Regions from separate parts of the Enterobacter sp. Li2LvB3 genome, predicted to be linked through region 1. Evidence: predicted binding sites of a transcription regulator. Region 1 holds the regulator's gene; each other region holds the start of a gene.
What was found. The regulator PurR, encoded in region 1, represses purine synthesis genes. The targets are predictions, from matches to a motif close to CANGCAAACGTTTGCNTG.
Positions count from the first base shown of each region.

Region 2: purM (phosphoribosylformylglycinamidine cyclo-ligase) is a predicted target of PurR. The motif match lies at 3,487-3,504, and genes of this name have one in related genera.
Region 3: raiA (ribosome-associated translation inhibitor RaiA) is a predicted target of PurR. The motif match lies at 4,187-4,204, and genes of this name have one in related genera.
Region 4: gcvT (glycine cleavage system aminomethyltransferase GcvT) is a predicted target of PurR. The motif match lies at 1,953-1,970, and genes of this name have one in related genera.

Region 1 covers NZ_JBSICG010000003.1:104,148-111,566, reverse strand. The annotation lists gene sodB (superoxide dismutase [Fe]) at 1-61, shown strand, start outside; gene ACS603_RS03515 (MFS transporter) at 98-1,264, opposite strand; gene cydH (cytochrome bd-I oxidase subunit CydH) at 1,430-1,519, opposite strand; gene purR (HTH-type transcriptional repressor PurR) at 1,817-2,842, shown strand; gene punR (DNA-binding transcriptional activator PunR) at 2,859-3,770, opposite strand; gene punC (purine nucleoside transporter PunC) at 3,885-5,084, shown strand; gene cfa (cyclopropane fatty acyl phospholipid synthase) at 5,386-6,534, shown strand; gene ACS603_RS03485 (riboflavin synthase subunit alpha) at 7,088-7,419, opposite strand, start outside.
Region 2 covers NZ_JBSICG010000006.1:18,111-25,529, reverse strand. The annotation lists gene uraA (uracil permease) at 1-32, opposite strand, end outside; gene upp (uracil phosphoribosyltransferase) at 120-746, opposite strand; gene ACS603_RS06735 (6-phospho-beta-glucosidase) at 971-2,401, opposite strand; gene bglK (beta-glucoside kinase BglK) at 2,412-3,305, opposite strand; gene purM (phosphoribosylformylglycinamidine cyclo-ligase) at 3,565-4,602, shown strand; gene purN (phosphoribosylglycinamide formyltransferase) at 4,599-5,240, shown strand; gene ppk1 (polyphosphate kinase 1) at 5,446-7,419, shown strand, end outside.
Region 3 covers NZ_JBSICG010000007.1:164,507-171,925, forward strand. The annotation lists gene aroF (3-deoxy-7-phosphoheptulonate synthase AroF) at 1-267, shown strand, start outside; gene tyrA (bifunctional chorismate mutase/prephenate dehydrogenase) at 278-1,399, shown strand; gene ACS603_RS08335 (SMP-30/gluconolactonase/LRE family protein) at 1,459-2,331, shown strand; gene pheA (bifunctional chorismate mutase/prephenate dehydratase) at 2,328-3,488, opposite strand; Phe leader region at 3,519-3,644, opposite strand; gene pheL (pheA operon leader peptide PheL) at 3,596-3,643, opposite strand; gene raiA (ribosome-associated translation inhibitor RaiA) at 3,748-4,089, opposite strand; gene bamD (outer membrane protein assembly factor BamD) at 4,359-5,096, opposite strand; gene rluD (23S rRNA pseudouridine(1911/1915/1917) synthase RluD) at 5,228-6,208, shown strand; gene yfiH (purine nucleoside phosphorylase YfiH) at 6,205-6,936, shown strand; gene clpB (ATP-dependent chaperone ClpB) at 7,066-7,419, shown strand, end outside.
Region 4 covers NZ_JBSICG010000017.1:21,976-29,394, forward strand. The annotation lists gene ubiH (2-octaprenyl-6-methoxyphenyl hydroxylase) at 1-416, shown strand, start outside; gene ubiI (FAD-dependent 2-octaprenylphenol hydroxylase) at 429-1,631, shown strand; gene gcvT (glycine cleavage system aminomethyltransferase GcvT) at 2,061-3,155, shown strand; gene gcvH (glycine cleavage system protein GcvH) at 3,179-3,568, shown strand; gene gcvP (aminomethyl-transferring glycine dehydrogenase) at 3,639-6,512, shown strand; gene ACS603_RS14920 (SDR family oxidoreductase) at 6,582-7,325, shown strand; gene ACS603_RS14925 (protein disulfide oxidoreductase) at 7,329-7,419, opposite strand, start outside.

The DNA.
Region 1 (7,419 bases):
CCTGGAGCATTTCTGGGCGCTGGTTAACTGGGAATTTGTTGCGAAGAACCTCGCAGCGTAAGAGACACGCAGAAGGGTTCGCCCTTCTGCGTTATGATTATTCAGCCGCGCAGGCCGTTTCTGGCTGTTTACGACCCGACATCAGTACCAGCAGTAACCCCAGAGCCGCAATAATCGCCCCCATTACCGGCACAAAGCTGTACCCCAGGCCACCCGAAATCACTGCACCACCGGCCGCAGCGCCCAGTGCATTACCCAGGTTAAACGCACCAATATTCACGGATGAAGAGAGTCCTGGCGCTTCATGCGCCACACGCATTACCCGCATCTGCAACGGCGGAACCACGGCAAAGGTCGCCGCACCCCATACCACCATCGCAATGGCTGCGCCAAATTCGTTACGCGCCAGCCACGGAATGGCCACCATGATGACAATTAGCAGCGTTAAGAAGCCTTTCAGCGTGCCACTCACGGAACGGTCTGCCAGCTTACCGCCCAGGTAGTTACCGATAGAGAACCCTACGCCAATCAGCACCAGCATCGCGGTAATAAAGACCGGCGTGACATGAGTAATGTCGTGCAGCACGGGCGAAATATAGGTATAGAGCGTGAACATCGCCCCAGCCCCCAGCACGGTGGTCAGCAGCGCAGACAATACCTGAGGACGAACCAGCACGGACAGCTCTTTGCGTACATCAGGGCGTTCGCCTGCGCTGCCTTTTGGCAACGAGAAGAACAGTGCGACCATAGCAATCACGCCCAGTGCAGCGGTTGCCAGGAACGACATACGCCAGCCGATCGCTTCACCCAGCCACGTGGCCGCAGGTACACCGCCGATGTTGGCAATGGTCAGACCCATAAACATGGTTGCCACGGCGCTGGCCTGCTTATGTTTAGGTACAACGCTTGCTGCAACCACCGAGCCCAGTCCGAAGAAGGCACCGTGGTTAAGGCTGGTCAGGATACGTGACAACATCAGCGTCGTGTAATCCGGTGAAAGCGCGGAAAGCACATTCCCCAGGGTAAAAATAGCCATCAGGAAAATCAGCGCATTACGGCGCGCACGGTGTGAAAGCAGCAACGTCATTAACGGTGCCCCTACCATCACGCCAATCGCGTAGGCGCTAATCAGCATACCGGCCGCCGGGATAGAGACGTCTACACCCCGGGCGATAACAGGCAATAACCCCATCGGGGAAAATTCGGTGGTGCCAATCCCAAAAGCGCCAATCGCCAGGGCCAGCAGAGGATAATTGATTTTCATGAGTCAACTCCGGATGCCGTGTCGTACCGCGACACAGAACAAAGAAGCAAAAAGCATGACACCAATCACAAAAAATGAGAAGTTAACAATTTGGCAAAAGATTATTGCCGGAGAAGTAACAATCAGCGAGGAATGTGGAGGGAGAGAACTCTCCCCCCGCGTAAATCAGTGCAATACAGCCGTCAGACCAGCTGCAACAATCAGTGCCAGCACGATAACGGTGGTCGTCAGCGAAAACTTAAGATCGGTACTCATCAATTTTTCTCCTTTTAATCACCTTACGAAAAGTGAGCTTGCTCATTTTTACACAGTTTACGTCAAAAATCTTCCTGGATTTAAACTGATATCCACTTTTGCTCTTCCCCTTTTCATCAAGATAGGACAAAATTCCACGCTAAATTTATTAGCGTACCGGCCATTGACCCCCTCCTGACGTCCTGTGTCGTTTTCCCGGCGTGTCGCAATTCCAGATTGCGTGATAAGGGTGAGAGAAGGCAAACGTTTACCTTCAAGTTTTTCAGGAGCTTAGGATATGGTCTGGAGTGACATTTAATGGCAACAATTAAAGACGTGGCAAAACGCGCAAACGTTTCCACTACAACCGTATCACATGTAATTAACAAAACCCGTTTTGTAGCGGAAGAGACGCGTAATGCCGTCTGGGCGGCGATCAAAGAACTGCACTATTCGCCAAGCGCGGTCGCACGTAGCCTTAAAGTTAATCACACCAAATCCATTGGTTTGCTGGCCACCAGCAGCGAAGCTGCATATTTCGCAGAGATAATCGAGGCGGTCGAGAAAAACTGCTTCCAGAAAGGCTATACCCTGATCCTGGGTAACGCGTGGAACAACCATGAGAAACAGCGCGCTTATCTGTCAATGATGGCGCAAAAACGCGTGGATGGCCTGCTGGTCATGTGTTCCGAATACCCGGATTCTGTGCTCTCCATGCTGGAAGAGTACCGTCACATCCCAATGGTGGTGATGGACTGGGGTGAAGCGCACGCCGATTTTACTGACTCAGTAATCGATAACGCCTTTGAAGGCGGTTACATGGCCGGTCGTTATCTGGTAGAACGGGGTCACCGCGAGATTGGCGTGATTCCAGGTCCACTGGAGCGTAACACCGGTGCAGGCCGTCTGGCCGGATTTATGAAAGCCATGGAAGAAGCACTGATCACCGTTCCAGAAAACTGGATTGTTCAGGGTGACTTTGAGCCTGAATCCGGTTACCGCGCAATGCAGCAAATAGTCTCCCAACCGCATCGTCCGACTGCTGTCTTCTGCGGTGGCGATATTATGGCGATGGGTGCGCTTTGTGCTGCCGATGAGCTGGGTTTGCGCGTACCGCAGGATATTTCTGTGATCGGGTATGACAACGTGCGCAACGCGCGTTTCTTCACCCCGGCGCTGACCACTATTCATCAGCCGAAAGATTCTCTGGGTGAAACAGCCTTCAACATGCTGATGGACAGGATCGTTAACAAACGTGAAGAGTCGCAGTCAATTGAAGTCCACCCGCGTCTTATCGAACGTCGCTCCGTGGCGGACGGTCCTTTCCGCGACTACCGCCGTTAATCGTGTACGGAGCCAGTTAATCTGGCTCCCGTAACCACTCCCTGTTCAGCGTTTCACTGTCCCCCAGGTAATCCAGCAGCCAGGCCATCGCGGGCGATACGTCACTTTGCTGCCAGGTCAGACAACAGGCCGCGTCCGGGAATGGGTTTTCAAGCTCAAGGGCAACCCACTCCCCGGCATCGATTCGTGGTCTGGCAAAATGGACCGGCACCATTGCCACACACAACCCGGCAGAAAGGCAGGTCGCGGAGGATTCCCAGTCGGGCGCAATCACCCGTCGCTGGTTATCCAGAAGCCAGGTCACACGCTTGGGTAACGAGCGTGACGTATCTTCCAGTACCAGCGATGGCCAGTTACGCAGGGTATCATCGCTTAACGGCCCTGCCATTGCCGCCAGCGGGTGATCGCTTGCCACCACGCATTTCCAGCTTAACATTCCCATATCGCGAAATGCGTAACGTCCCCCAACGGGTATGGCCTGTGTTGCGCCGATCGCCATCTCTGCCCTGCCATCTGCCAGCGCATCCCAGACACCGTTAAAGACTTCCTGCGATACCCGCAGCTCGACATCGGAGAAGTGGCGATAAAAATCGACAATCATCTGCCGGGTACGTTCAGGTTTTACGATGTTATCCACCGCAATAGAAAGATGACCTCGCCAGCCATTAGCAATCTGCTGACACTGTTCACGAGTGATCTGCATTTTTTTGATAACAGAACGCCCTTCTTTCAAAAACCACGCCCCGGCAGGCGTTAACTCCACGTCGCGATGGCGGCGTTCAAACAGCGGAACGGCCAGCCACTCCTCAAGCTGACGCACCGTGTAGCTAATGGCCGAGGGGACGCGGTGTAGTTCCTGCGCGGCTCCGCTGAAGCTGCCGTTACGGGCGACAGCATCCACAACTTCAAGAGAATAATCTGACCACATTTTCTGCCTGCAAAAAATTTGAATGCACCCGCCAAATATTAGCGTTTCACAAGCCGCTTTGCACTCCCTACACTCTGCGCCAACGTACCCTGCCTCCTTAAGGAGAATAAAACAATGCAACCCAGGAAAGGTTTTTTAGTCTGGCTCGGCGGCTTAAGCGTGCTGGGCTTTTTAGCTACCGATATGTACTTACCCGCATTCGCTGCAATGCAGGAAGATTTGCAAACGCCTGCCGCGGCCATTAGCGCCAGCCTGAGTTTGTTCCTCGCCGGTTTTGCCTTTGCACAGCTGCTGTGGGGGCCGCTCTCCGACCGTTTTGGTCGTAAACCAGTGCTGTTACTGGGTCTGGCAATTTTTGCCGTAGGCTGTCTTGGGATGTTGTGGGTACGCGATGCAACCTGGTTACTGGTGCTGCGTTTTGTTCAGGCCGTCGGCGTTTGTGCCGCAGCGGTCACCTGGCAGGCGCTGGTGACGGATTACTATCCGGCTTCACGGACCAATCGAATTTTTGCCACTATTATGCCGCTGGTTGGCCTCTCTCCCGCGCTTGCACCACTGCTGGGCAGTTGGATCCTGGCGCATTTCGACTGGCAGGCGATTTTCGCCACCCTGTTTGCCATCACTCTGGTGCTGATGCTGCCCGCATTCGCCCTGAAACCTGCGCATAAAAAAGAGACACATCCGGAAGCGAAGCCAATTACCTTTACCTCTTTGCTGCGCACCAAAGCGTACCGCGGCAACGTGCTTATCTACGCCGCCTGTTCAGCCAGCTTCTTTGCATGGCTGACCGGCTCACCCTTTATTCTGCACGATATGGGGTACAGCCCGGCGGCCATCGGCCTGAGCTATGTTCCACAGACTATCGCCTTCCTGGTGGGCGGTTACGGTTGCCGTGCGGCGCTGCAAAAATGGCAGGGGCAGCAGATGTTACCCTGGCTGCTGGCGCTGTACGCTTTAAGCGTTATTGGTACCTGGGCCGTCGGCTTTATTCCGGGTGCTGGTCTGGCGGAAATCCTGATTCCATTCTGTGTGATGGCAATTGCTAACGGTGCCATTTACCCGATTGTGGTGGCGCAGGCTTTACGGCCGTTCCCACAGGCAACGGGCCGTGCGGCAGCCTTGCAGAACACACTGCAACTGGGGCTGTGCTTCCTGGCAAGCCTGGTGGTATCGGCACTGATTGCAACACCACTGCTCACCACCACCAGCGTGATGCTGGTTACCGTTGCACTTGCTGGCATCGGCTATCAGATGCAGTCATCGGCACACCGTGAGGATAATACGGCAGCCCAGGCTGAAACATCGCACGCATAATCGCACCAGCAATTATGTTACATTTCAGTGATTAGGTTGCTAAGAATTTTCTATTGAATCACCAAATTTTGAGGCCTATACTAAATTTGGTTCGATTAAATACGATAAATATTAAGTGTTAACGGGAGCCGGAGTGCTCCCGTTTTACCATGGAAGGCCTTTCGGCAAGGGTTATCTCCCTTCCTCTGTTCTACGTCGGATACTAGCCTCACGGGGCGTAATACCGTGAGATTTCTCACAAACCAAAAAAAGCGTCTACGCTGTTTGAAGGTTCTGATCACAGCAAGGTGATGGAGAAGCTATGAGTTCATCGTGTATAGAAGAAGTCAGCGTTCCGGACGACAACTGGTCCCGGATCGTCACTGAACTATTGGGTCGTGCAGGCATCACTATCAACGGGCCTTCCCCATCCGATCCCCAAATCAAACATCCCGATTTTTTCAAGCGTGTATTGCAAGAGGGATCGTTAGGACTGGGTGAAAGTTATATGGATGGCTGGTGGGAATGCGAGCGGCTGGATATCTTTTTCTCAAGCGTTTTACGCGCCGGGCTGGAGAGTCAGCTTCCCCGTAATGTGAAGGATACCCTGCGTGTCGCTGCTGCCCGCTTGTTCAACCTGCAAAGCAAAAAACGGGCATGGATCGTGGGTAAAGAGCATTACGATCTGGGTAATGACCTCTTTAGCCGGATGCTTGATCCCTACATGCAATACTCTTGTGCCTACTGGAAAGAGGCCTCGACGCTTGAAGAGGCCCAGCAGGCGAAACTGCGTCTGATCTGCGAGAAATTGCAGTTACAGCCGGGGATGCGCGTGCTGGATATCGGCTGCGGCTGGGGTGGTCTTGCATACTATATGGCGAAAAACTACGGTGTCAGCGTGGTAGGTGTGACTATCTCTGCAGAACAGCAGAAAATGGCGCAGGAGCGGTGTCACGACCTGGACGTCAATATTCTGCTCCAGGATTACCGCGAGCTACACGATCAGTTCGACCGCATTGTCTCTGTCGGGATGTTCGAGCACGTTGGGCCTAAAAACTACAGAACCTATTTTTCGGTAGCAGACCGTAATCTGAAACCGGATGGTATCTTCCTGCTTCACACCATTGGTTCGAAAAAGACCGACCATAGTGTTGATCCATGGATCAATAAATACATCTTTCCGAATGGCTGTTTACCGTCGGTTCGCCAGATAGCGAACGCCAGCGAACCCCACTTTATTGTGGAGGACTGGCATAACTTTGGCGCAGATTACGACACCACGTTGATGGCATGGCAGTCGCGTTTTCTCGATGCCTGGCCAGAGATTGCCGACAACTATTCCGAACGATTCAAACGGATGTTCATATATTACCTGAACGCCTGCGCGGGTGCATTCAGGGCGCGTGATATACAGCTATGGCAGGTGGTTTTCAGTCATGGTGTTGAACATGGTTTGCGGGTCGCCCGCTAAAAAATAACCCCGGATATCCGGGGTTATACCAGTCAGTTAAGCGATATTAAGCCACTCTGTTATTTTAGTGGCATCGTTCCGTTCACTCAGACTCTCCTGCTACCTGCCTAATCCGCTGTGGTGAACGTGCTAAGGGGGTCGCCGCCCCCTTAGCAATCCCGGCTCCCGGCAAAGAAAATCGCCGCTTCGGCGATTTTCAGCCGGACTCACGCTCCCTCAACCTTCTCTGCGGCCTGAAAGTGGCACGGATGTTGAGTCCCGCAGAAATCGGCGAACCGGAGGCCGGATGACAAGGGCTGGACGCCAGGGATGGCGGCCAGAGGCGAAATGAGACAGGATGTCGAGTCGAGCCGACCGCAGGCAAACGGTCGGGAGGTGAGCGCAGTGCGAAGCACCGATTTCTTTGCGGGCCGCGGGGATTGATAAGGGGGCCGCGGTGGCCCCCTTATCCCGTTCACGTGTTCTGAACGAATTATTTTCTGCGGGTATTAAGGTGAACGGAACCCTGCACCGAGCTTAACTGACAAGCATTACGGATAGCCGGGGTTATTTTTTATTCTTCTTCTGATTTTATTACTGCGGCTTCTTTTGCCGCCAGCACGCGCTCAACGGTATCCACAACCGCCTGCGTTTGCGGATCTATTTCAATATTCACGCGATGCCCCAATTTTTTAGCGCCCAGCGTGGTGCGCTGTAATGTTTCAGGAATTAAATGCACGCAAAAACGCGTTGGCGTCACTTCGCCTACCGTCAGGCTAATACCATCAATGCCAATATATCCTTTGTACAGGATGTATTTCATTAATGTCGTATCCTGCACTTTAAACCAGATTTGGCGGTTATTTTCAGAAGTCAGGATTTTCGCAACTTCAGCTGTCGTCATGA
Region 2 (7,419 bases), on a different contig from region 1:
CTTTCACTCACCCCGATAGCACGGCGCGTCATAGTGTTTTCCTCAAGTGTTGTTTGTTGTGGGACGTTTTATTCAAAAAAAAGCCGACTATCAAAGTCGGCTTTTCATTTGTTATTCGATTATTTAGTACCAAAAATCTTATCGCCGGCATCGCCAAGCCCCGGGATAATGTACCCGTGCTCGTTCAGCCCCTGGTCGATAGATGCGGTGTACAGCTCAACATCCGGGTGCGCTTTTTCCAGCGCGGCAATACCTTCAGGTGCCGCAACAAGAACCAGAACCTTAATGCTGCTACAGCCCGCTTTTTTCAGCAGGTCGATGGTGGCGATCATGGAGCCGCCTGTCGCAAGCATTGGGTCAACAACCAGCGCCATACGCTCGTCGATGTTAGACACCAGCTTCTGGAAATACGGAACCGGCTCCAGCGTCTCTTCATTACGGTAGATACCCACCACGCTGATACGCGCGCTCGGTACGTGCTCCAGCACACCTTCCATCATGCCCAGGCCTGCACGCAGGATTGGCACAACAGTAATTTTCTTACCTTTAATCTGCTCGACCTGAACCGGACCGTTCCAGCCTTCGATGGTCACTTTTTCAGTTGCCAGGTCAGAGGTTGCTTCGTAAGTCAGCAGGCTACCCACTTCCGATGCCAGTTCGCGAAAACGCTTCGTGCTGATGTCATGCTCACGCATCAGGCCCAGCTTGTGTTTAACGAGTGGGTGTTTCACTTCCACAATCTTCATTCTCTTTCTCCTCTGAGGTGGCAACCGCAAAAAAATCGCGGGATTATACCGCTTTTTTCGGATTGCGCCACACCCTCTTGCTTGACTACGATCAATCAAAATGATTTAGAGATAAAAAAACCGGAGGCAAGCTCCGGCTTTGGTACGGGGTTCTGTCCGGTGGCGCTACGCTACACGGGCCTACGCAAAGTGTAGGCTGGGTAAGCGTAAGCGCCACCCGGCAACTAAAGGTTATCCCCGTTACTGGCAATAACCTGCTGATACCACTCGAACGACTTCTTCTTACTGCGGTTCAGCGTACCGTTGCCTTCATTGTCTTTATCGACAAAGATAAAACCGTAGCGTTTTTTCATCTCGCCGGTACCGGCGGAAACGAGGTCGATACAGCCCCACGGGGTGTAACCCATCAGATCAACGCCATCTTCCACCACCGCCTTTTTCATCTCGCTGATGTGCGCCGCGAGATAATCAATGCGGTACCGATCGTTCACCGTACCGTCACTCTCCTGCACGTCGATTGCGCCGAAACCGTTCTCCACGATAAACAGCGGCAGCTGGTAGTGATCCCAGAACCAGTTCAGGGAATAACGCAGGCCAACCGGGTCAATCTGCCAGCCCCAGTCAGATTTTTGCACATATGGATTGGACACCAGGCTCTTGCTCTCGTCGTAATCCAGCTGTGGGTTATCTGCCGTGGCTTTGGTGGCGAATGACATGTAATAGCTGAAACCGATGTAATCCACGCAGCCTTGTTTCAGCGCGGCTTTATCTTCGGCGGTAATATCCAGCGCGAAGCCACGACGCTCAAAGTAGTTGAGCAGGTGCTGCGGGTACTTGCCGCGTACGTGAACGTCGGTAAACCAGTAGCGACGGTGCATTGCATTCATCGCCATCATCATGTCGTCTGGCGCACAGGTCAGCGGATAAATTGGGCACATGGCAATCATGCAGCCAATCTGCAAAGACGGATTAATTTCGCGCCCGGCTTTTACTGCCAGCGCGCTGGCCACCAGCTCGTAGTGCGCCGCCTGGAACATTACCGGCTCGCGGTCTTCGCCCGGCTCGTACTTCAGCCCGGAGTTGGTAAACGGTGCGAAGTCTTCGTGGAAGTTTGCCTGGTTGTTGATCTCGTTAAAGGTCATCCAGTACTTCACTTTATGCTGGTAGCGCTGGAAGACCACTTTTGAGAAACGCACAAAGAAATCGATCAGCTTGCGGTTACGCCAGCCGCCGTATTCGGTGACCAGATGGAAAGGCATCTCGAAGTGCGAGAGTGTGATGACCGGTTCGATGCCGTACTTCAGGCACTCGTCGAACAGGTCGTCGTAGAATTTTAGGCCAGCCTCGTTAGGCTCCAGTTCATCCCCTTTCGGGAAAATACGCGTCCAGGCGATAGAGGTTCGGAAACATTTGAACCCCATTTCGGCAAAGAGTCGGATGTCTTCTTTATAACGATGGTAGAAGTCGATGGCTTCATGGTTCGGGTAATTTTTTCCCTGCAACACGCCGTTGGTGATTTCACGCGGTACGCCGTGCGCCCCTGCGGTCATCACGTCGGCGACGCTGACGCCTTTGCCGCTCTCTTTCCAGCCGCCTTCCAGCTGATGCGCTGCAACCGCACCGCCCCACAGAAAACCTTCTTTGAATCCTGACATACTCTTTCCCTCATTCGATGTTGCTGATTGCTGACGGATACTGCTGTCTGAAATGGTAAACCGCGCCAATCAGGCCGGCGCTGTTGCCGTGGCTCACGACATCGGCAATATCTGCGATGCCAAACCACGTAAGATGCGTGCGAAGTAAATCCATGAACCCTGGGCGTTCTGCGATACCGCCGCCGATAAAAATGGTTTGTGGATCGAAGACATTTGCCAGGTTGTAAAGCCCTGTCGCAATGCCGTTAAGAAAGTCATCGACCAGACGACGGCAAACCACATCGCCCGCATCGTAACCATCAAAAATGGTCTCCCCCGTGACATCATCAAGCCCCTGACCGTGATAGTCGGCATAGCGCTTGCGAAGCGTACGCAGGGTGCAGTTTTCATTCATGGAGTGACGGGCGACTTTTCTGGAGTCTGCGCGCTCGGTAAGCATGTAGCCGAATTCCCCGGCACGAAAACGCGCGCCGTGAACCAGCTTGCCGTTGCAGAAAATCGCGCCGCCTATCCCGGTGCCGATGGTCAGCACCAGAAAATTATCAGTACCGGCCGCTTTCCCCTGCCAGCGTTCGGCCAGAAGCACACAGTTAGCGTCATTTTCAACGGTGACCGGTAAACCCGTTTGCGCGCTCAGCCACTCCTGCATCGCAAAGTTATCGAAGCGGCGAATCGCCCCGCCCATTTCGATATAACCGGTATGGGGATTGACGTAGCCCGGCGCGCTGATGGCAATACCCTCAAGGTCCGGGTGTAACGCCACCCATTGCAGCATTTCTGAAAGAATGGCATCACCGTCGCTGTTCTTAATAGCGGCTTTATCCCTGTGCAACAGCTCGCCCTGCGTGGTTACGATGCCCATTTTTAATGCGGTGCCACCAATGTCGAATGCGGCAATGTTCATGACGTTCATCCCTCCTGAATGAAACTGAAACCGGTTTCAGTTTCATGATGTTCATTCAACAAACCGCTTGCAAGCAACTTCCCGAAACCGGTTTCATTTTCGTGAACAGAGTCAAGTTTGAGCGTGAACAATCACCACAGCGCTAAAAAAATCCCTGTGCACATTTCTGTTGCAGAATAGGCTCGCAAACGTTTGCCTGGACTGTTAGAATTGCGCCGATTTTTCTTACTAGCTATGCAATCGCGTGGGGATTTAAGCCGTGACCAACAAAACTTCTCTCAGCTACAAAGATGCCGGTGTTGATATTGACGCAGGTAATGCGCTGGTTGACCGAATCAAAGGTGTGGTGAAAAAAACCCGCCGCCCGGAAGTGATGGGTGGTCTGGGTGGATTCGGCGCACTGTGCGCGCTGCCGCAAAAATATCGTGAACCTGTTCTGGTCTCGGGTACTGACGGTGTGGGTACGAAACTGCGCCTGGCGATGGATCTTAAACGTCATGACACGATCGGTATCGATCTGGTGGCGATGTGTGTAAACGACCTGGTGGTTCAGGGCGCAGAGCCGCTGTTCTTCCTTGACTACTACGCAACCGGCAAACTGGATGTGGATACCGCAGCCAGCGTGATTAACGGCATTGCCGAAGGCTGCCTGCAATCCGGCTGTTCCCTGGTTGGTGGCGAAACGGCTGAAATGCCGGGTATGTATCACGGTGAAGATTATGACGTCGCCGGTTTCTGCGTCGGCGTGGTAGAAAAATCAGAAATTATCGACGGCAGTAAAGTGGCTGACGGCGATGTGCTGGTTGCGCTGGCTTCCAGCGGCCCGCATTCCAACGGTTATTCTCTGGTGCGAAAAATCCTTGAAGTCAGCGGTTCTGACCCACTGACCACTGAACTGGATGGCAAACCTCTGGCCGATCACCTGCTGGCACCTACCCGCATCTACGTGAAAAACGTGCTGGAGCTTATCGAGAACGTCGACGTTCACGCGATTGCCCACCTGACCGGTGGCGGCTTCTGGGAAAACATTCCGCGCGTACTGCCGGATAATACCCAGGCCGTGATCGACGAATCCTCCTGGCAGTGGCCGTCCGTATTTAACTGGCTGCAAACCGCAGGAAACGTCAGCTCTCATGAAATGTATCGTACCTTCAACTGCGGCGTGGGCATGGTCATCGCACTGCCTGCAAGCGAAGCTGATAAGGCCATTACGCTTCTGAATGAGAAAGGTGAAAACGCGTGGAAAATCGGTATCATCAAAGCATCTGATTCCGAACAGCGTGTGGTCATTGAATGAAAAACATCGTGGTGCTCATTTCCGGTAACGGAAGCAATTTGCAGGCGGTCATTGACGCCTGCAAACAGAAGAAGATAAATGGCACCATACGTGCAGTTTTCAGCAACAAGGCCGATGCATTCGGCCTTGAGCGTGCCCGCGATGCAAATATCCCGGCGCACGCGCTGGAAGCCAGCCAGTTCTCAGGGCGTGAAGCCTTTGACCGCGAACTGGTGCAAGAAATAGACGCTTATGCGCCGGATGTTGTGGTGCTGGCAGGTTATATGCGTATTCTCAGCCCGGCGTTTGTTTCCCACTATTCCGGGCGTCTGCTCAATATCCACCCTTCTCTTCTGCCTAAATACCCAGGCCTGCATACTCATCGCCAGGTGCTGGAAAATGGCGATGAAGAGCATGGGACATCCGTACACTTCGTCACCGACGAACTCGACGGCGGGCCTGTTATTTTACAGGCGAAGGTTCCGGTATTTGACGGCGACACCGAAGAAGATGTCACTGAGCGCGTGCAGGCGCAGGAACACGCTATTTACCCGCTGGTGGTGAGCTGGTTTGTTGACGGGCGTCTGAAGATGCGCGACGGCACGGCCTGGCTGGACGGCGTTCAGCTTCCTGCACAAGGTTATGCGGCTGACGAGTAGTTTGTTATGTCGGGTGGCACTGCGCTTACCCGACCTACACATTGCATTACCCGATATTCCCTTCCCCCAAGCCTCTAAAATCCCCCAGAAAAAAAATAACTGTCATACTTTTCTGGCACTGTTGGACATATCGTGGAAATGCTCGCCATAATAAGGACGAGACGGATTTACCACGTCCTGTGATTGAACTGGAGTGTGAGCTGTAATGGGTCAGGAAAAGTTATATATCGAGAAAGAGCTGAGCTGGTTAGCATTCAACGAGCGTGTCCTTCAGGAAGCGGCAGATAAAGGTAACCCGCTGATTGAGCGTATGCGTTTTTTGGGTATTTATTCCAACAACCTGGATGAATTCTATAAAGTTCGCTTTGCAGAGCTGAAGCGCCGAATCATCATCAGTGAGGAGCAAGGCTTAAACTCGCACTCGCGGCATCTGCTTGGCAAAATCCAGGCCCGCGTGTTGAAAGCCGATCAGGAATTTGACGGTCTGTACAACGAACTGCTGCTGGAAATGGCACGCAACCAAATCTTCCTGATTAATGAACGCCAGCTCTCCGTCAACCAGCAAAACTGGTTACGTCACTACTTCAAGCAGTATCTGCGCCAGCACATTACCCCGATTCTGATTAACCGCGAAACTGACCTGGTACAGTTCCTGAAGGATGATTACACCTATCTGGCGGTTGAGATCATTCGCGGTGAATCTATTCGCTACGCGCTGCTGGAAATCCCGTCTGATAAGGTACCACGTTTTGTGAACCTGCCGCCGGAAACGCCGCGCCGACGCAAACCGATGATCCTGCTCGACAACATTCTGCGTTATTGCCTGGATGATATCTTCAAAGGCTTCTTCGATTACGATGCGTTAAACGCTTATTCCATGAAGATGACCCGTGACGCCGAATATGACCTGGTGCACGAGATGGAAGCCAGCCTGATGGAGCTGATGTCATCCAGCCTGAAACAGCGTCTGACGGCAGAGCCGGTGCGCTTCGTTTATCAGCGTGACATGCCAGATGCCATGGTTGAAATGCTGCGCGAAAAACTGACGATTTCCCGCTATGACTCCATCGTACCAGGTGGTCGCTACCACAACTTTAAAGACTTTATTGGCTTCCCGAACGTCGGCAAAGCCAACCTGGTCAACAAACCGCTGCCGCGTTTACGCCATATCTGGTTCGATAAATTCCGTAACGGATTCGATGCCATCCGCGAACGCGATGTGCTGCTTTACTACCCGTACCACACGTTTGAACACGTGCTGGAACTGCTGCGCCAGGCCTCTTTCGACCCGAACGTACTGGCCATCAAGATCAACATCTACCGCGTGGCCAAAGATTCACGCATCATCGATGCCATGATCCATGCCGCGCACAACGGCAAGAAAGTGAGCGTGGTCGTTGAGTTGCAGGCGCGTTTCGACGAAGAAGCCAACATTCACTGGGCTCGTCGTCTGACAGAAGCGGGTGTGCACGTTATCTTCTCGGCTCCAGGCCTGAAAATTCACGCCAAGCTGTTCCTTGTTTCCCGTAAAGAGGGTGACGACGTGGTGCGTTATGCCCATATCGGTACCGGTAACTTTAACGAGAAGACCGCTCGCATTTATACCGACTACTCGCTACTGACCGCCGATGCGCGCATCACCAACGAAGTGCGCCGGGTGTTTAACTTCATTGAGAACCCGTACCGTCCGGTCAGCTTCGATTATCTGCTGGTGTCGCCGCAGAACTCGCGCCGCCTGCTGTACGAGATGATCGACAAAGAGATCGCCAATGCGCAAAAAGGGTTGTCTTCCGGCATCACGCTGAAGCTTAACAACCTGGTGGATAAAGGACTGGTTGACAGACTTTACGCTGCGTCCAGCTCGGGCGTACCGGTCAATCTGCTCATTCGCGGCATGTGTTCCCTGATCCCGGAACTGGAAGGCATTAGCGAAAATATCCGCGTAATCAGCATCGTTGACCGCTATCTGGAACACGACAGGATCTACATTTTCGATAATGCGGGAGATAAACAAGTTTATCTTTCATCTGCGGACTGGATGACACGCAATATTGATTACAGAATTGAAGTAGCGGCTCCGCTGCTTGATCCTCGACTGAAGCAGCAGATCCTCGACATTATCGAGATTTTGTTTAGCGATACGGTGAAAGCACGCCATATCGATAAAGAACTCAGTAAC
Region 3 (7,419 bases), on a different contig from region 1:
CATGGTAACTCGAACAAAGATTACCGTCGTCAGCCTGCTGTTGCTGAATCTGTTGTCGCGCAAATCAAAGATGGCAATCGTTCTATTATCGGCCTGATGATTGAAAGCAACATTCATGAAGGCAATCAGTCATCTGAACAACCGCGTAGCGCAATGAAGCACGGGGTGTCTGTAACCGATGCCTGTATCAGCTGGGAAGCTACGGATGCACTGCTGCGTGAGATCCACAAAGATTTGAACGGCCAGCTGGCGACGCGTCTGGCATAAGAGGGTAGTTATGGTTGCTGAATTGACCGCATTGCGCGATCAAATTGATGAAGTGGATAAGGCGTTGCTGGACCTGCTGGCGCGCCGTATGTCTCTGGTTGCCGAAGTGGGCGAGGTTAAGAGTAAATATGGCCTGCCGATTTATGTACCAGAGCGTGAAGCTTCCATGCTTGCGTCCCGCCGCAAAGAGGCGCAGGCGCTGGGGGTTTCTCCAGACTTAATTGAAGATGTACTGCGTCGCGTGATGCGTGAATCCTATTCCAGCGAAAACGACAAAGGCTTTAAAACCCTTTACCCGTCGCTGCGCCCGGTTGTGATTGTGGGCGGTGCGGGCCAGATGGGGCGTCTGTTTGAAAAAATGCTGACGCTTTCTGGCTATCAGGTTCGTATTCTGGAAAAAGAGGACTGGGCTCGCGCGCCAGAACTGATAAAAGATGCGGGCATGGTGATCGTTAGCGTGCCAATTCACGTGACGGAACAGATTATCGAGAAACTACCTCCGCTGCCGGAGGATTGCATTCTGGTGGATTTGGCGTCGGTGAAAAACGGTCCGTTGCAGGCGATGCTGGCCGCTCACACTGGCCCGGTGCTGGGTCTGCATCCGATGTTTGGCCCGGATAGCGGTAGCCTTGCCAAACAGGTGGTGGTCTATTGTGATGGCCGTCAGCCGGAAGCTTATCAGTGGTTCCTGGAACAGATTCAGGTATGGGGTGCGCGTTTGCACCGCATTAGCGCGGTTGAGCACGATCAGAACATGGCGTTCATCCAGGCGCTGCGCCACTTTGCAACCTTTGCTTATGGCCTGCATCTGGCGGAAGAAAACGTGCAGCTTGAGCAGTTGCTGGCGCTTTCTTCGCCAATCTATCGCCTGGAGCTGGCCATGGTAGGGCGTCTGTTTGCGCAGGATCCGCAGCTTTATGCTGACATTATTATGTCGTCAGAGAACAACCTGGCGCTGATTAAACGCTACTACCAGCGCTTTGGCGAGGCCATCACCTTGCTGGAGCATGGCGACAAACAAGCATTTATCGACAGTTTCCGTAAGGTTGAACACTGGTTTGGCGATTATGCGCAGCGTTTCCAGAGCGAAAGCCGCACCCTGTTGCGTCAGGCAAATGACAGTCGCCAGTAATGTGATGATGTATATACTAAAAGCCAGCATTGCTGGCTTTTTTCTTTTGGGGAAATGACATGACGGAACCGCAGCTGTTATTGAACTACACCGGGCACTTACCGGAATGCCCGACGTGGAGCGAAGATGAAAATGCACTCTACTGGGCTGATATTCTGGAAGGGGAGATCCATCGTTACCATCTGCCAACGGCTGAGCACACTGTCCTGTCATTTCATGAAGAGGTTGGATGTTTTGCCCTGCGGGAACGTGGCGGTTTTATTGTCGCGATGCGAAATGCCATCTGGTTGACCGATAAGCACGGGCTGCTTCAGCGCAAGGTGTGCGACAACCCCTCGAACCCGCAGCTGGCACGATTTAATGATGGTGGTACCGATCACCGTGGTCGCTTCTATGCGGGGACGTTTTGGGGGCCTGGGGACTATAACGGCGCAATGCTGATGCGTATCGACAACGACCTGAGCCCGAAGGTACTTCAGTGCGATATCCACGGGCATAACGGCCTGGCATTCAGTAATGACCAGCAATGGATGTTTACCTCTGACACGCCGAATGGCGTTATCTATCGCACACCGCTGGATGAACAGGGGGAGCCTGGCAAACGAGATGTTTTCCGGCGGTTTAAGGAAGGCGAGGGGATACCTGACGGTGCCGCGATGGACGTGGAAGGCTGTTACTGGAGCGCGTTGTTTGATGGCTGGCGCATCGCCAGATTTTCACCAAAGGGTGAACAGCTCGAGGAATACCGGCTTCCGGTTCGTTGCCCGACGATGGTCTGCTTTGGCGGTGACGATATGAAGACGTTGTTTATCACGACGACCCGGGAAAATATGGACGATGCTGAAACAGCGAAATATCCGCTTTCCGGGGCCATCTTCACCCTGCCTGTCAGCGTGGCAGGGATGAAGAAAAGCCGCTTTATCGAACGTTAAGCCGGGTCGACCGGAACAACGTTTTCGCTCGGATAGCAACCGAGCACTTTCATTGAGCGGGTGATTTCACCCAGCTCACGCAGGGCTTTCTGCATGGATGCAGATTCCAGATTGGCCTGAACATCAAGATAGAACATCTCTTCCCACGGGTTGCCGTGGATCGGGCGCGATTCCAGTTTGGTCATAATCAGATTGTGATTACGCAGCACCAGCAGGGCTTCAACCAGCGCACCAGCCTGCTGGCCGGTGGCCATCAACAGCGTGGTTTTTGCCGGGACCTGATCGGACACATTAATGGCTTTGCGCGCCAGCACCACAAAACGCGTAATGTTTTGCGTCTGGTTAGCGAGGTTACGTTCCAGCACCTGCAATCCGTACAGTGCGCCACCCGCTTCGCTACCCAGTGCGGCTACGGTCGGGGAGTTTGCCTGCGCGACTTTTTCCATCGCCGCAGAGGTACTTTCGGTGTACTCAATCTTCCAGTTCGGATAGCGGTTCAGGAACTGGCTGCATTGCTGGAACGGCTGCGGATGGCTGTACACCGTGTCGATTTTGCTCAGGTCAGTGGAGCCTGAGACCAGAACACAGTGGTCAATTGGAATAGTCAGCTCGCCAACCAGCGACAGGCTGGTGTGTTGCAGCAGGTCGTAGACATCATTGATGGCGCCGGAGCTGGTATTTTCAATCGGGACCACGGCGTAATCGGCCTGGCCGGTTTCAACCTGATTGAAAATGTCGGCAAACTTCGCGCATCCACTTTCGATAAACTCTTCGAAATGGCGGGCTGCATACTGACGTGCCGCCAGGTGTGAATACGAACCTTTCGGACCCAGAAACGCGATACGGGCAGAGTGCGGATTAGTTTTGTTCAGATGCTGCTGTAACAGCGCTTGTTGGGTCTGAACGGAATCTTCGATGATAAGCTGGAACAGACGGGTGATGTAATGGGCATCAAGGTGGTGCGCTTTTCCAAGCTGAATCAGACGCTCCAGCAGGTCACGCTCACGGTCGATATCACGTACGGGGCGATGGGAGTCCAGCTTGGCTTTGCCCACTTCGACAGCGAGTAAGCGGCGTTCTGCCAGCAGTGCCAGTAATTTTTCATCCAGCGCGCTGATTTTTACTCGCAGATCCAGTAACGGGTTTTCCGGTGTCATAGTGTTGCCTGTCTCATTTTATCGTTATCAATAAAAAAGGCCCCCCGGTTTGGGAGGCCTTGTTGTTCGTCTTCGCATTCTTTATCACACGACGAAACGCCTCCCATTCAGGGGAAGGTAAAAAAGAATGCGAAGAAAAACGGCGTTAGTTTCATTGAGTCATCCTGTGGTTGATACCGTTAAAGTACCTGCACTGTTTTCACCCTGTCAATAAAAAACGCGCCCGAAGGCGCGTTGGCGGTACACTCAATTTAAAGGATTACTCTTCTTCAACTTCTTCCGCGAGGCTGGCGTCTTTCACCGATGTTGTGGCGCGACGGGCTTCGCCTTTGTGTTGCACTTTATTGAGCTGCCGTTCCAGCTTGTTGATCAAATCGTTAATTGCGGTGTACATATCCTCGTGTTTAGCGCTGGCGACCAGATGGCCGTTTGGAGTATTGATAGTTGCGTCAGCGATGAAACCCTGTGGCTCCTTGGACAGGATGATATGTGGATTAATCAAATGAGTTTGCCATTTATCCAGTTTGGCGAGACGGTCTGCGACGTGCTGGCGAATTGCCGGAGTAATTTCCATTTGTTTACTGGTAATGTTCATTGTCATAAATTTTACCTCTTGTCTTTCCGTCTTGGTGATTCCAGCATACCTGTCCTAATGTCAAAATGTGTGATTTAGATCACGTTATTTTGTCGGTTTTTGTCAGGGAATCTTTTTTGTGAGGCAGGACAGGAAGAGGCGATTTTTACCTTGTCGAAGTCAGAAATTGAGGCCATAGTTGATAGGATGTGTTGTAGCTAAACCGCTTCAGCTTGCGACAGAAACGAATAAAAAAACGGCAGCCATTGGGCTGCCGTTTTGCTTTGAGCGGAATATCAGGTATTGCTGCTGTTCGCGGCGATGATTTTCGCGACCTTTTCAGCCTGCGCGTTCATCTGCATTTGACGGTATGCATTTTCCATCAGCTTCAGGCCATCACGCGTGGCTTGCGTATCTGGGTAATCGCGCAGCATTCCTTCTACACGGTTAACCACGGCAACCCATGCGCCACGGCGAGTGTAGTATTCGGCAACGGAGTATTCATACTTAGCCAGACGGTCTTTCAGGAAAACCAGACGTTTAGTGGCATCGGTAATATACTGGCTGTTTGGATAACTGCGCACCAGCTTGGAGAAGTCGTTAAAGGCGTCACGCGCATGTTGAGGATCGCGGTCGGAACGATCAACACCAAAGAAACCTTGCAGAGCACTGTCGTCCAGCGCCATGTTGGTGAGGCCGCGCATGTACATCACATAGTCGATGTTAGGATGAGTCGGGTTCAGACGCATGAAACGATCGATGGTTGCCTGAGCCAGCGGCAGATCGGCATTTTTATAGTATGCGTAGATGAGATCTAACTGTACCTGCTGTGAATACGGACCAAATGGATAGCGATTATCCAACGCTTCCAGTTGCGTTATCGCCTGTTTCCAGTTACCGTCCTGCAACTTTTGTTGTGCAGTCGCATAGATTTCATTCGGCGGATTGTCAGGGACCTGTTCATTTGAACCGGAGCAGCCCACCAAAGCCAGGCTCAACGTGGCCGCTGCCACCAGATATTTCATGCGCGTCATGACGTTTTGACTTTCCTCAAATGTTTGTCCGGGAGAAACTCTGTTCCTGCTCCCGATTAAGACCAGCTACAATAGCACACTATATTAAACGGCAAAGCCGTAAAACCCAACGTTAAACGAAGAAGCAGTTTATGGCACAACGAGTAGAACTCACCGCAACAGTCTCCGAAAATCAGCTCGGTCAACGCTTAGATCAGGCTTTGGCCGAATTGTTCCCTGATTATTCGCGTTCACGTATAAAAGAATGGATCCTTGACCAACGCGTGATGGTAAACGGCAAAGTCTGGGACAAACCAAAAGAGAAAGTGTTAGGTGGGGAAGCTGTCGCCATCAATGCTGAAATTGAAGAAGAAGTGCGTTTTGAACCGCAGGATATCCCACTGGACATCGTCTACGAAGATGATGACATTCTGGTTATCAACAAGCCGCGCGATCTGGTTGTTCATCCAGGTGCCGGTAATCCTGATGGTACAGTATTAAACGCGCTCCTCCATTATTACCCGCCAATTGCGGACGTTCCGCGCGCCGGTATCGTTCACCGTCTGGATAAAGACACCACAGGTCTGATGGTGGTGGCGAAAACCATTCCTGCACAGACACGTCTGGTGGAATCGTTGCAGCTGCGTGAAATTACCCGTGAATATGAAGCTGTCGCGATTGGTCATATGACCTCGGGGGGCACGGTAGAAGAACCTATCAGCCGCCACCCAACCAAACGCACGCATATGTCGGTGCACCCAATGGGGAAACCGGCGGTAACGCACTACCGCATTATGGAGCATTTCCGTATCCATACGCGTCTGCGTCTGCGCCTTGAAACGGGTCGTACACACCAGATTCGTGTCCATATGGCACACATCACTCATCCGCTGGTGGGTGACCAGGTTTACGGTGGTCGTCCGCGCCCACCTAAAGGCGCATCTGATGAGTTCATCAGCGTCCTGCGCAAGTTTGACCGCCAGGCACTGCACGCAACAATGCTGCGTCTTTACCATCCGATCACCGGCATTCAGATGGAATGGCACGCGCCTATCCCACAGGATATGGTGGAGCTTATCGAAGCATTACGTGCTGATTTTGAAGAGCATAAGGACCAGGTGGCCTGGTTATGACCAAACTGATTGTCCCGGAGTGGCCACTTCCTGAGGGCGTGGCCGCCTGTAGTTCGACCCGCATCGGCGGGGTAAGCCAGGGCGCGTGGGAGTCATTAAATCTCGGCGCGCATTGCGGTGATGTTCTGGAACACGTTGAGGAAAACCGCAAGCGTATGTTTGCGGCCGGTAACTTACCGTCAAAACCCGTCTGGCTCGAGCAGGTGCATGGCAAGGACGTACTGAAACTGACGGGTGAACCCTATGTTTCTAAACGCGCCGACGCCTCTTACAGTAATACTCCCGGGACAGTTTGTGCCGTTATGACCGCCGATTGCCTGCCGGTTCTCTTCTGTAACCATGCTGGAACTGAAGTCGCGGCCGCGCACGCGGGATGGCGTGGCTTGTGCGAAGGGGTTCTGGAGGAGACGGTCGCCTGCTTTGCCGATGACCCTGCCAACATTATTGCCTGGCTTGGCCCGGCAATTGGTCCTCGCGCATTTGAAGTTGGGCCCGAGGTACGCGAAGCCTTTATGGATAAAGACCCGCAAGCCGTCACCGCGTTTCAGCCGGTGGGTGAAAAGTATCTGGCCGATATTTATCAGCTTGCGCGTCAGCGCCTGAATCGCGCGGGCATTACGCAAATCTTCGGTGGCGATCGCTGTACGTTCACCGAAAAGGGTGATTTTTTCTCTTATCGTCGTGACAAGACGACGGGTCGTATGGCAAGTTTTATTTGGCTGATATAACCTAAAGAATCAAGACGATCCGGTACGTGCCGTTTTCTTTTCACATAATTCAGGTCATTAACCTTGAATAATTGAGGGATGACCTCATTTAATCTCCAGTAGCAAATTTGACCTGTTATGGGAGGAGTTATGCGTCTGGATCGTCTTACTAATAAATTCCAGCTAGCACTCGCCGATGCCCAGTCCCTCGCACTGGGGCACGACAACCAATTTATCGAACCTCTTCATCTAATGAGCGCCTTGCTGAATCAGGAAGGGGGATCGGTACGTCCATTATTAACGTCCGCCGGTATTAATGCTGGCCAGTTACGCACGGCTATCGATCAGGCACTGAGCCGGTTGCCGCAGGTAGAAGGGACTGGCGGTGATGTTCAGCCGTCCCAGGATCTGGTACGTGTACTGAATCTTTGCGACAAACTGGCGCAAAAACGTGGCGACAACTTTATATCGTCGGAACTGTTTGTTCTGGCGGTGCTTGAATCA
Region 4 (7,419 bases), on a different contig from region 1:
GGCGCATCACCCATGCGGGGAAACGATCTGTTTATCCGCTGTCGCTGACGACGGCGTCCCAGTCCATTTCCCATCGCGTTGCGCTGGTGGGGAATGCCGCGCAAACCCTGCACCCGATTGCAGGTCAGGGGTTTAATCTGGGCCTGCGTGATGTCATGAGCCTGGCGGAATCGCTGGCGCAGGCGTGGGGTGAACAAAAAGATTGTGGCGCATATTCGGTGCTTAGCCATTATCAGAAGCGCCGTCATGCCGATAAAGAAGCCACAATCGGTGTCACGGATGGCCTGGTGCATCTGTTTGCTAATCGCTGGGCACCGCTGGTTGCCGGGCGCAACCTCGGGCTGATGGCGATGGAATTATTTATCCCGGCACGTGATGTGCTGGCGCAGAGGACTCTTGGTTGGGTCGCTCGTTAAGGAGTTATCACCGTGCAGAATGTTGATGTCGCCATTGTCGGCGGCGGAATGGTCGGGCTGGCGCTGGCCTGTGGTTTACAGGGTAGCGGCCTGCGTGTGGCCGTGCTTGAGCAAAAACTGCCTCAGCCCGTTGCACAGGATGCGCAGCCAGAATTACGTGTGTCGGCCATCAATGCCGCCAGCGAAAAACTACTGACTCACCTGGGCGTGTGGTCGGATATTGTCGCGCACCGCGCCAGTTGCTATCACGGAATGGAAGTGTGGGACAAAGACAGCTTTGGCCATATTGCTTTTGATGACGAAAGCATGGGGTACAGCCATCTGGGCCATATTATTGAGAATGCAGTTATCCACCACGCGCTGTGGCAAAAAGCCCAGCGCTGTAGCGATGTCACGCTTATGGCGCCCGCGCAAATCCAGCAGGTGGCCTGGGGCGAAAATGAGGCATTCATTACCCTGCAAAGCGGCGATATGCTCACCGCGCGGCTGGTAGTAGGGGCCGACGGCGCAAACTCCTGGCTGCGTAATAAAGCAGATATTCCGCTGACCTTCTGGGACTATCGTCATCACGCGCTTGTGGCCACGATCCGAACCGCAGAGCCACACGGCGGCGTGGCGCGTCAGATTTTCCATAATGACGGTATTCTGGCATTTCTGCCGCTTGCCGACCCGCACCTCTGTTCCATTGTCTGGTCGCTGGTGCCGGAAAAAGCGCAACGGATGCAGGAAGCCACGCCTGAAGAATTTAACCAGGCGCTGTGCGTTGCCTTTGATAATCGTCTGGGGTTGTGCACCCTTGAAAGCGAACGGCAGGTCTTCCCGCTTACCGGACGCTATGCGCGTCAGTTCGCGGCGCACCGTCTGGCTCTGGTAGGAGATGCCGCGCATACCATACATCCGCTGGCCGGGCAGGGGGTTAATCTGGGCTTTATGGATGCCGCTGAGCTGGTTGATGAGCTGCGTCGTCTGCACCGTGAAGGCAAAGATTTTGGTCAGCATTTATACCTTCGTCGCTACGAACGTAGCCGCAAGCACAGTGCCGCGATGATGCTGGCAGGCATGCAGGGCTTTCGCGAGCTGTTCGCTGGCGCAAACCCGGCCAAAAAACTGCTGCGTGATATTGGCCTGAAACTGGCCGACACCCTCCCGGGTGTAAAACCGCAACTCCTGCGTCAGGCGATGGGCCTTAACGATCTTCCCGACTGGCTCCAATAGTATTGACCCCCGTCACACTTTATTTTCCCGGCTTCTGCGCCGGGGAAATTCCCTCGTTTGAAATATTCTAATTCCACGCCATTTTTCGCATTAGATTATCTAATCTTACGTTTTTTATGTTACGGAAATTCAGCCCATTTTTCCGCATGAAATATCACCATGTGCTAAATCATGTTGGTGTGATGTTAATTTTATGCGGGGTTAATCGCATTTTACCAGTGAATAACTCTGTAGGCTTTTTAGCGGTTTTTAGTCATAAGCTAATGTGATGACCCGCTTTGCCTTATGGTTAATCACCCATTTCGGTGGTAACTTCAGGTCAAAGAGAACGTTTGCGTCGACATCCGTAAGGCGATGCCGACGCCAGGTTTCGTGGCGATTTTGGGCGCATGAAACGCAAGATAGCCCTGCTTATTCAACGAGGAAAAGATGGCTCAACAGACTCCTTTGTACGATCAACACGTGTTATGCGGCGCGCGCATGGTGGACTTCCATGGCTGGATGATGCCGCTGCACTACGGCTCACAGATTGATGAGCATCATGCGGTGCGCACCGATGCCGGCATGTTCGACGTGTCCCATATGACCATTGTCGACCTGCGCGGTAGCCGCACCCGGGAGTTTTTGCGTTATCTGCTGGCAAACGACGTCGCAAAACTAAAGACCCCAGGCAAAGCGCTCTACACCGGGATGCTCAATGCTTCCGGCGGTGTGATAGATGACCTGATTGTTTATTACTTCACTGAAGATTTCTTCCGCCTCGTTGTAAACTCCGCCACCCGCGAAAAAGACCTCTCCTGGATTTCCCAACACGCTGAACCTTTCTCTGTAGATATCACTGTTCGTGACGATCTGTCGTTGATCGCCGTACAGGGACCGAACGCACAGGCAAAAGCCGCTTCTCTGTTTAGCGATGAGCAACGTAAAGCGACTGAAGGGATGAAGCCGTTCTTCGGCGTGCAGGCAGGTGATCTGTTTATCGCGACCACCGGCTATACCGGTGAAGCGGGCTACGAAATTGCCATGCCGAATGAGAAAGCCGCTGATTTCTGGCGTGCGCTGGTAGAAGCGGGTGTTAAGCCGGCGGGTCTGGGTGCGCGCGATACGCTGCGTCTTGAAGCCGGGATGAACCTCTACGGGCAGGAAATGGATGAAAGTGTGTCTCCGCTGGCAGCCAACATGGGCTGGACCATTGCGTGGGAGCCCGCAGACCGTGAATTCATTGGTCGTGAAGCACTGGAAATTCAGCGTGAACAAGGCACCGAACAGCTTGTCGGCCTGGTGATGACCGAAAAAGGCGTGCTGCGCGGCGAACTGCCGGTACGTTTCACCGATGCTAACGGCAATCACCTCGAAGGTGTTATCACCAGCGGTACCTTCTCCCCGACTCTGGGCTACAGTATTGCACTGGCACGTGTACCGGCGGGAATTGGCGAAACGGCGGTGGTGCAAATCCGCAACCGCGAAATGCCGGTCAATGTGACCAAACCGATTTTTGTTCGCGCCGGTAAGCCGGTCGCCTAATCATTTTTATCAGGAGAAATTCAATGAGCAATGTGCCAGCAGAACTGAAATACAGCAAAGAACACGAGTGGCTGCGCAAAGAGGCGGACGGCACTTACACCGTAGGGATCACCGAGCACGCGCAAGAGCTGCTGGGGGATATGGTGTTTGTTGATCTGCCAGAAGTGGGCGCGACCGTAGGCGCAGGTGACGATTGCGCGGTTGCGGAATCTGTTAAAGCGGCATCCGACATCTATGCTCCCGTCAGCGGCGAAATCGTGGCCGTGAACGATGCACTGAGCGACTCCCCGGAGCTGGTGAACAGCGAACCATATGAAGGCGGCTGGATCTTTAAAATTAAAGCCAGCGACGAAGCGGAAGTTGCCGCCCTGCTGGATGCGACCGCGTACGAAGCCCTGTTAGAAGACGAGTAAGCCATTATCCCTCTCCCCTTTGGGGAGAGGGAGAAAACACATTCACTGCACGTTTCAGGAACCATCGCTCATGACACAGACTTTAAGCCAGCTTGAAAACCGTGGCGCTTTTATTGAACGTCACATTGGGCCGGATGCTCAGCAACAGCAGGAGATGCTGAACACGGTTGGCGCGGATTCATTAAACGCACTGATCGGCCAGATAGTGCCAAAAGACATCCAGCTTGCAACACCGCCGCAGGTAGGTGAAGCCACCACAGAATTCGCCGCACTGGCGGAGCTGAAGGCCATTGCCGGCCTGAACAAGCGCTACAAGTCTTACATTGGCATGGGCTATACCAACGTGCAGTTACCGCCGGTTATCCTGCGCAATATGCTGGAAAACCCAGGCTGGTACACCGCTTACACCCCTTATCAGCCTGAAGTGTCTCAGGGCCGTCTGGAAGCGCTGCTGAACTTCCAGCAGGTCACGCTGGATCTGACTGGCCTGGATATCGCTTCCGCGTCTCTGCTGGATGAAGCGACCGCTGCGGCAGAAGCCATGGCGATGGCCAAACGTGTCAGCAAGCTCAAAAATGCCAACCGCTTCTTCGTGGCGGCAGACGTTCACCCGCAAACACTGGACGTGGTACGCACCCGTGCGGAAACCTTCGGTTTTGACGTGATTGTTGATGATGCAGACAAAGTGCTGGATCACCAGGACGTCTTCGGTGTGCTGCTGCAACAGGTAGGCACTACCGGTGAAGTTCACGACTACAGCCCGCTAATTGCCGAGTTAAAAACCCGCAAAGTGGTAGTGAGCGTCGCCGCTGACTTTATGGCGCTGGTATTGCTGACAGCACCGGGCAAACAGGGCGCGGATATTGTGTTCGGCTCTGCACAACGCTTTGGCGTACCGATGGGCTACGGTGGCCCGCACGCGGCATTCTTCGCCGCGAAAGATGAATTCAAACGCTCTATGCCTGGCCGTATTATCGGGGTATCGAAAGATGCTGCTGGTAACACCGCACTGCGTATGGCGATGCAGACTCGTGAGCAGCACATCCGCCGCGAGAAAGCGAACTCCAACATTTGTACCTCGCAGGTCTTGCTGGCAAACATTGCCAGCCTGTATGCCGTCTTCCACGGCCCGGCTGGCCTGAAGCGTATTGCCAGCCGAATTCATCGTCTGGCGGATATTCTGGCCTGCGGCCTGCAACAAAAAGGCCTCAAGCTGCGCCACGCTCACTACTTTGACACCCTGTGTGTTGAAGTGGCAGACAAAGCGGCCGTTCTCGCGCGCGCTGATGCAGCAGAAATTAACCTGCGCAGCGATATTCACAACGCAGTGGGTATTACACTGGATGAAAGCACCGCGCGTGAAGATATCCTGAACCTGTTTAACGTGCTGCTGGGTGACGCGCACGGCCTGGATGTTGACTCACTGGATAAAGATGTGGCCCATGACAGCCGTTCCATCCAGCCATCCATGCTGCGTGACGATGCCATCCTGGCGCACCCGGTGTTCAATCGCTATCACAGCGAAACCGAGATGATGCGTTATATGCACTCTCTGGAACGCAAAGATCTGGCGCTCAATCAGGCGATGATCCCGCTGGGCTCTTGCACCATGAAGCTGAACGCTGCGGCTGAGATGATCCCAATCACCTGGCCTGAGTTCTCTGAACTGCACCCGTTCTGCCCGCCAGAGCAGGCAGAAGGCTATCACCTGATGATCAACCAGCTTTCTGACTGGCTGGTGAAACTGACCGGTTACGATGCACTCTGTATGCAGCCGAACTCCGGCGCACAGGGTGAATATGCAGGTCTGCTGGCGATCCGCCACTATCACGAAAGCCGCAACGAAGGGCATCGCGATATCTGCCTGATCCCAAGCTCTGCTCACGGTACTAACCCGGCATCTGCACAGATGGCAGGGATGGAAGTGGTCGTTGTGGCTTGCGATAAGAACGGTAACATCGACCTGGCTGACCTGCGTGCAAAAGCAGAACAGGCGGGCGATAAGCTCTCCTGCATCATGGTGACTTACCCGTCCACCCACGGCGTGTACGAAGAGACTATCCGTGAAGTGTGCGAAGTGGTGCATCAGTTTGGCGGCCAGGTATACCTCGATGGTGCCAACATGAACGCCCAGGTTGGCATTACCTCTCCGGGCTTTATCGGCGCCGATGTGTCGCACCTGAACCTGCACAAAACCTTCTGCATTCCACACGGCGGTGGCGGTCCGGGTATGGGGCCAATCGGTGTGAAAGCGCATCTGGCACCGTTTGTTCCTGGCCACAGCGTTGTGCAGATTGAAGGCATGTTGACCCGTCAGGGTGCGGTATCTGCGGCACCGTTTGGTAGCGCCTCTATCCTGCCTATCAGCTGGATGTATATCCGCATGATGGGTGCGGAAGGGCTGAAGCAGGCAAGCCAGGTGGCTATTCTGAATGCCAACTACATTGCGACTCGCCTGAAGTCTGCCTTCCCGGTGCTCTATACTGGCCGCGATGGCCGTGTGGCACACGAATGTATTCTGGATATTCGTCCGCTGAAAGAGCAAAGCGGCATCAGCGAACTGGACATCGCCAAACGTCTGATCGACTACGGATTCCACGCCCCAACAATGTCGTTCCCGGTAGCGGGTACGCTGATGGTGGAGCCAACGGAATCCGAGAGCAAAGCTGAGCTGGACCGCTTTATTGATGCGATGCTGGCGATCCGCATGGAGATCGATCGCGTGCTGGACGGCGAATGGACGCTGGAAGACAACCCACTGGTTCACGCGCCACACACCCAGCACGAGCTGGTGGCTGAGTGGAACCACAGCTACACCCGTGAGCTGGCCGTCTTCCCGGCTGGCGTGGCGAACAAATACTGGCCGACCGTGAAGCGTCTTGATGACGTTTACGGTGACCGTAATCTGTTCTGCTCCTGCGTGCCGATGAGCGAATACCAGTAACAGTCGTGGTGTAGTAACGTAGGCCGGGTAAGCGTTAGCGCTACCCGGCTTTTTTATTGGGAGAAGAGAATGGGAATTGCACTTGTGACCGGTGCCAGCCGCGGAATTGGTAAAGCCACCGCGCTACAGCTGGCAGGCGAAGGCTACACCGTTGCGGTGAACTATCACCGCAACATCAAGGCGGCAACCGATGTCATCAGGACGATTGTTGATATGGGCGGTAAAGCCTTTGCCGTGCGTGCGGATATCAGCGATGAAGCGCAGGTGCTGGCGATGTTCGAAAGCCTCGACCGGGAAGGCGAGCCGCTGACCGCGCTGGTCAACAACGCCGGGATCCTTTTCGAGCAATCCACTATCGAAAACCTGTCTGCCGAGCGTATCAACCGCGTGCTGGCCACGAATGTGACGGGCTATTTTCTCTGTTGTCGCGAAGCGGTAAAACGCATGTCGCATAAGCATGGTGGCCAGGGCGGGGCCATTGTGAATGTCTCTTCGGCGGCGTCACGCTTAGGCGCGCCGGGCGAATATGTAGACTATGCTGCTTCCAAAGGTGCGGTAGATTCGCTGACCACCGGGTTAGCACTGGAGGTGGCCGCGCAGGGTATTCGCGTCAACTGCGTGCGTCCCGGGCTGATTTACACCGATATTCACGCCTCGGGCGGTGAGCCGGGGCGTGTGGATAGGGTCAAGTCTATGCTGCCAATGCAGCGCGGCGGCCAGCCGGAAGAAGTCGCTCAGGCCATTGCCTGGCTGCTGAGCGACAAAGCGTCCTATGTGACCGGCAGCTTCCTGGAACTTGCTGGCGGAAAGTAAAACCTACGATGCCAGCCACAGTCTCAGGCGCATGCCCCAACTGCTGGTCCAGCCGGTGGTGATCGACTTCACCTCACCGTGAGAAATGACCACC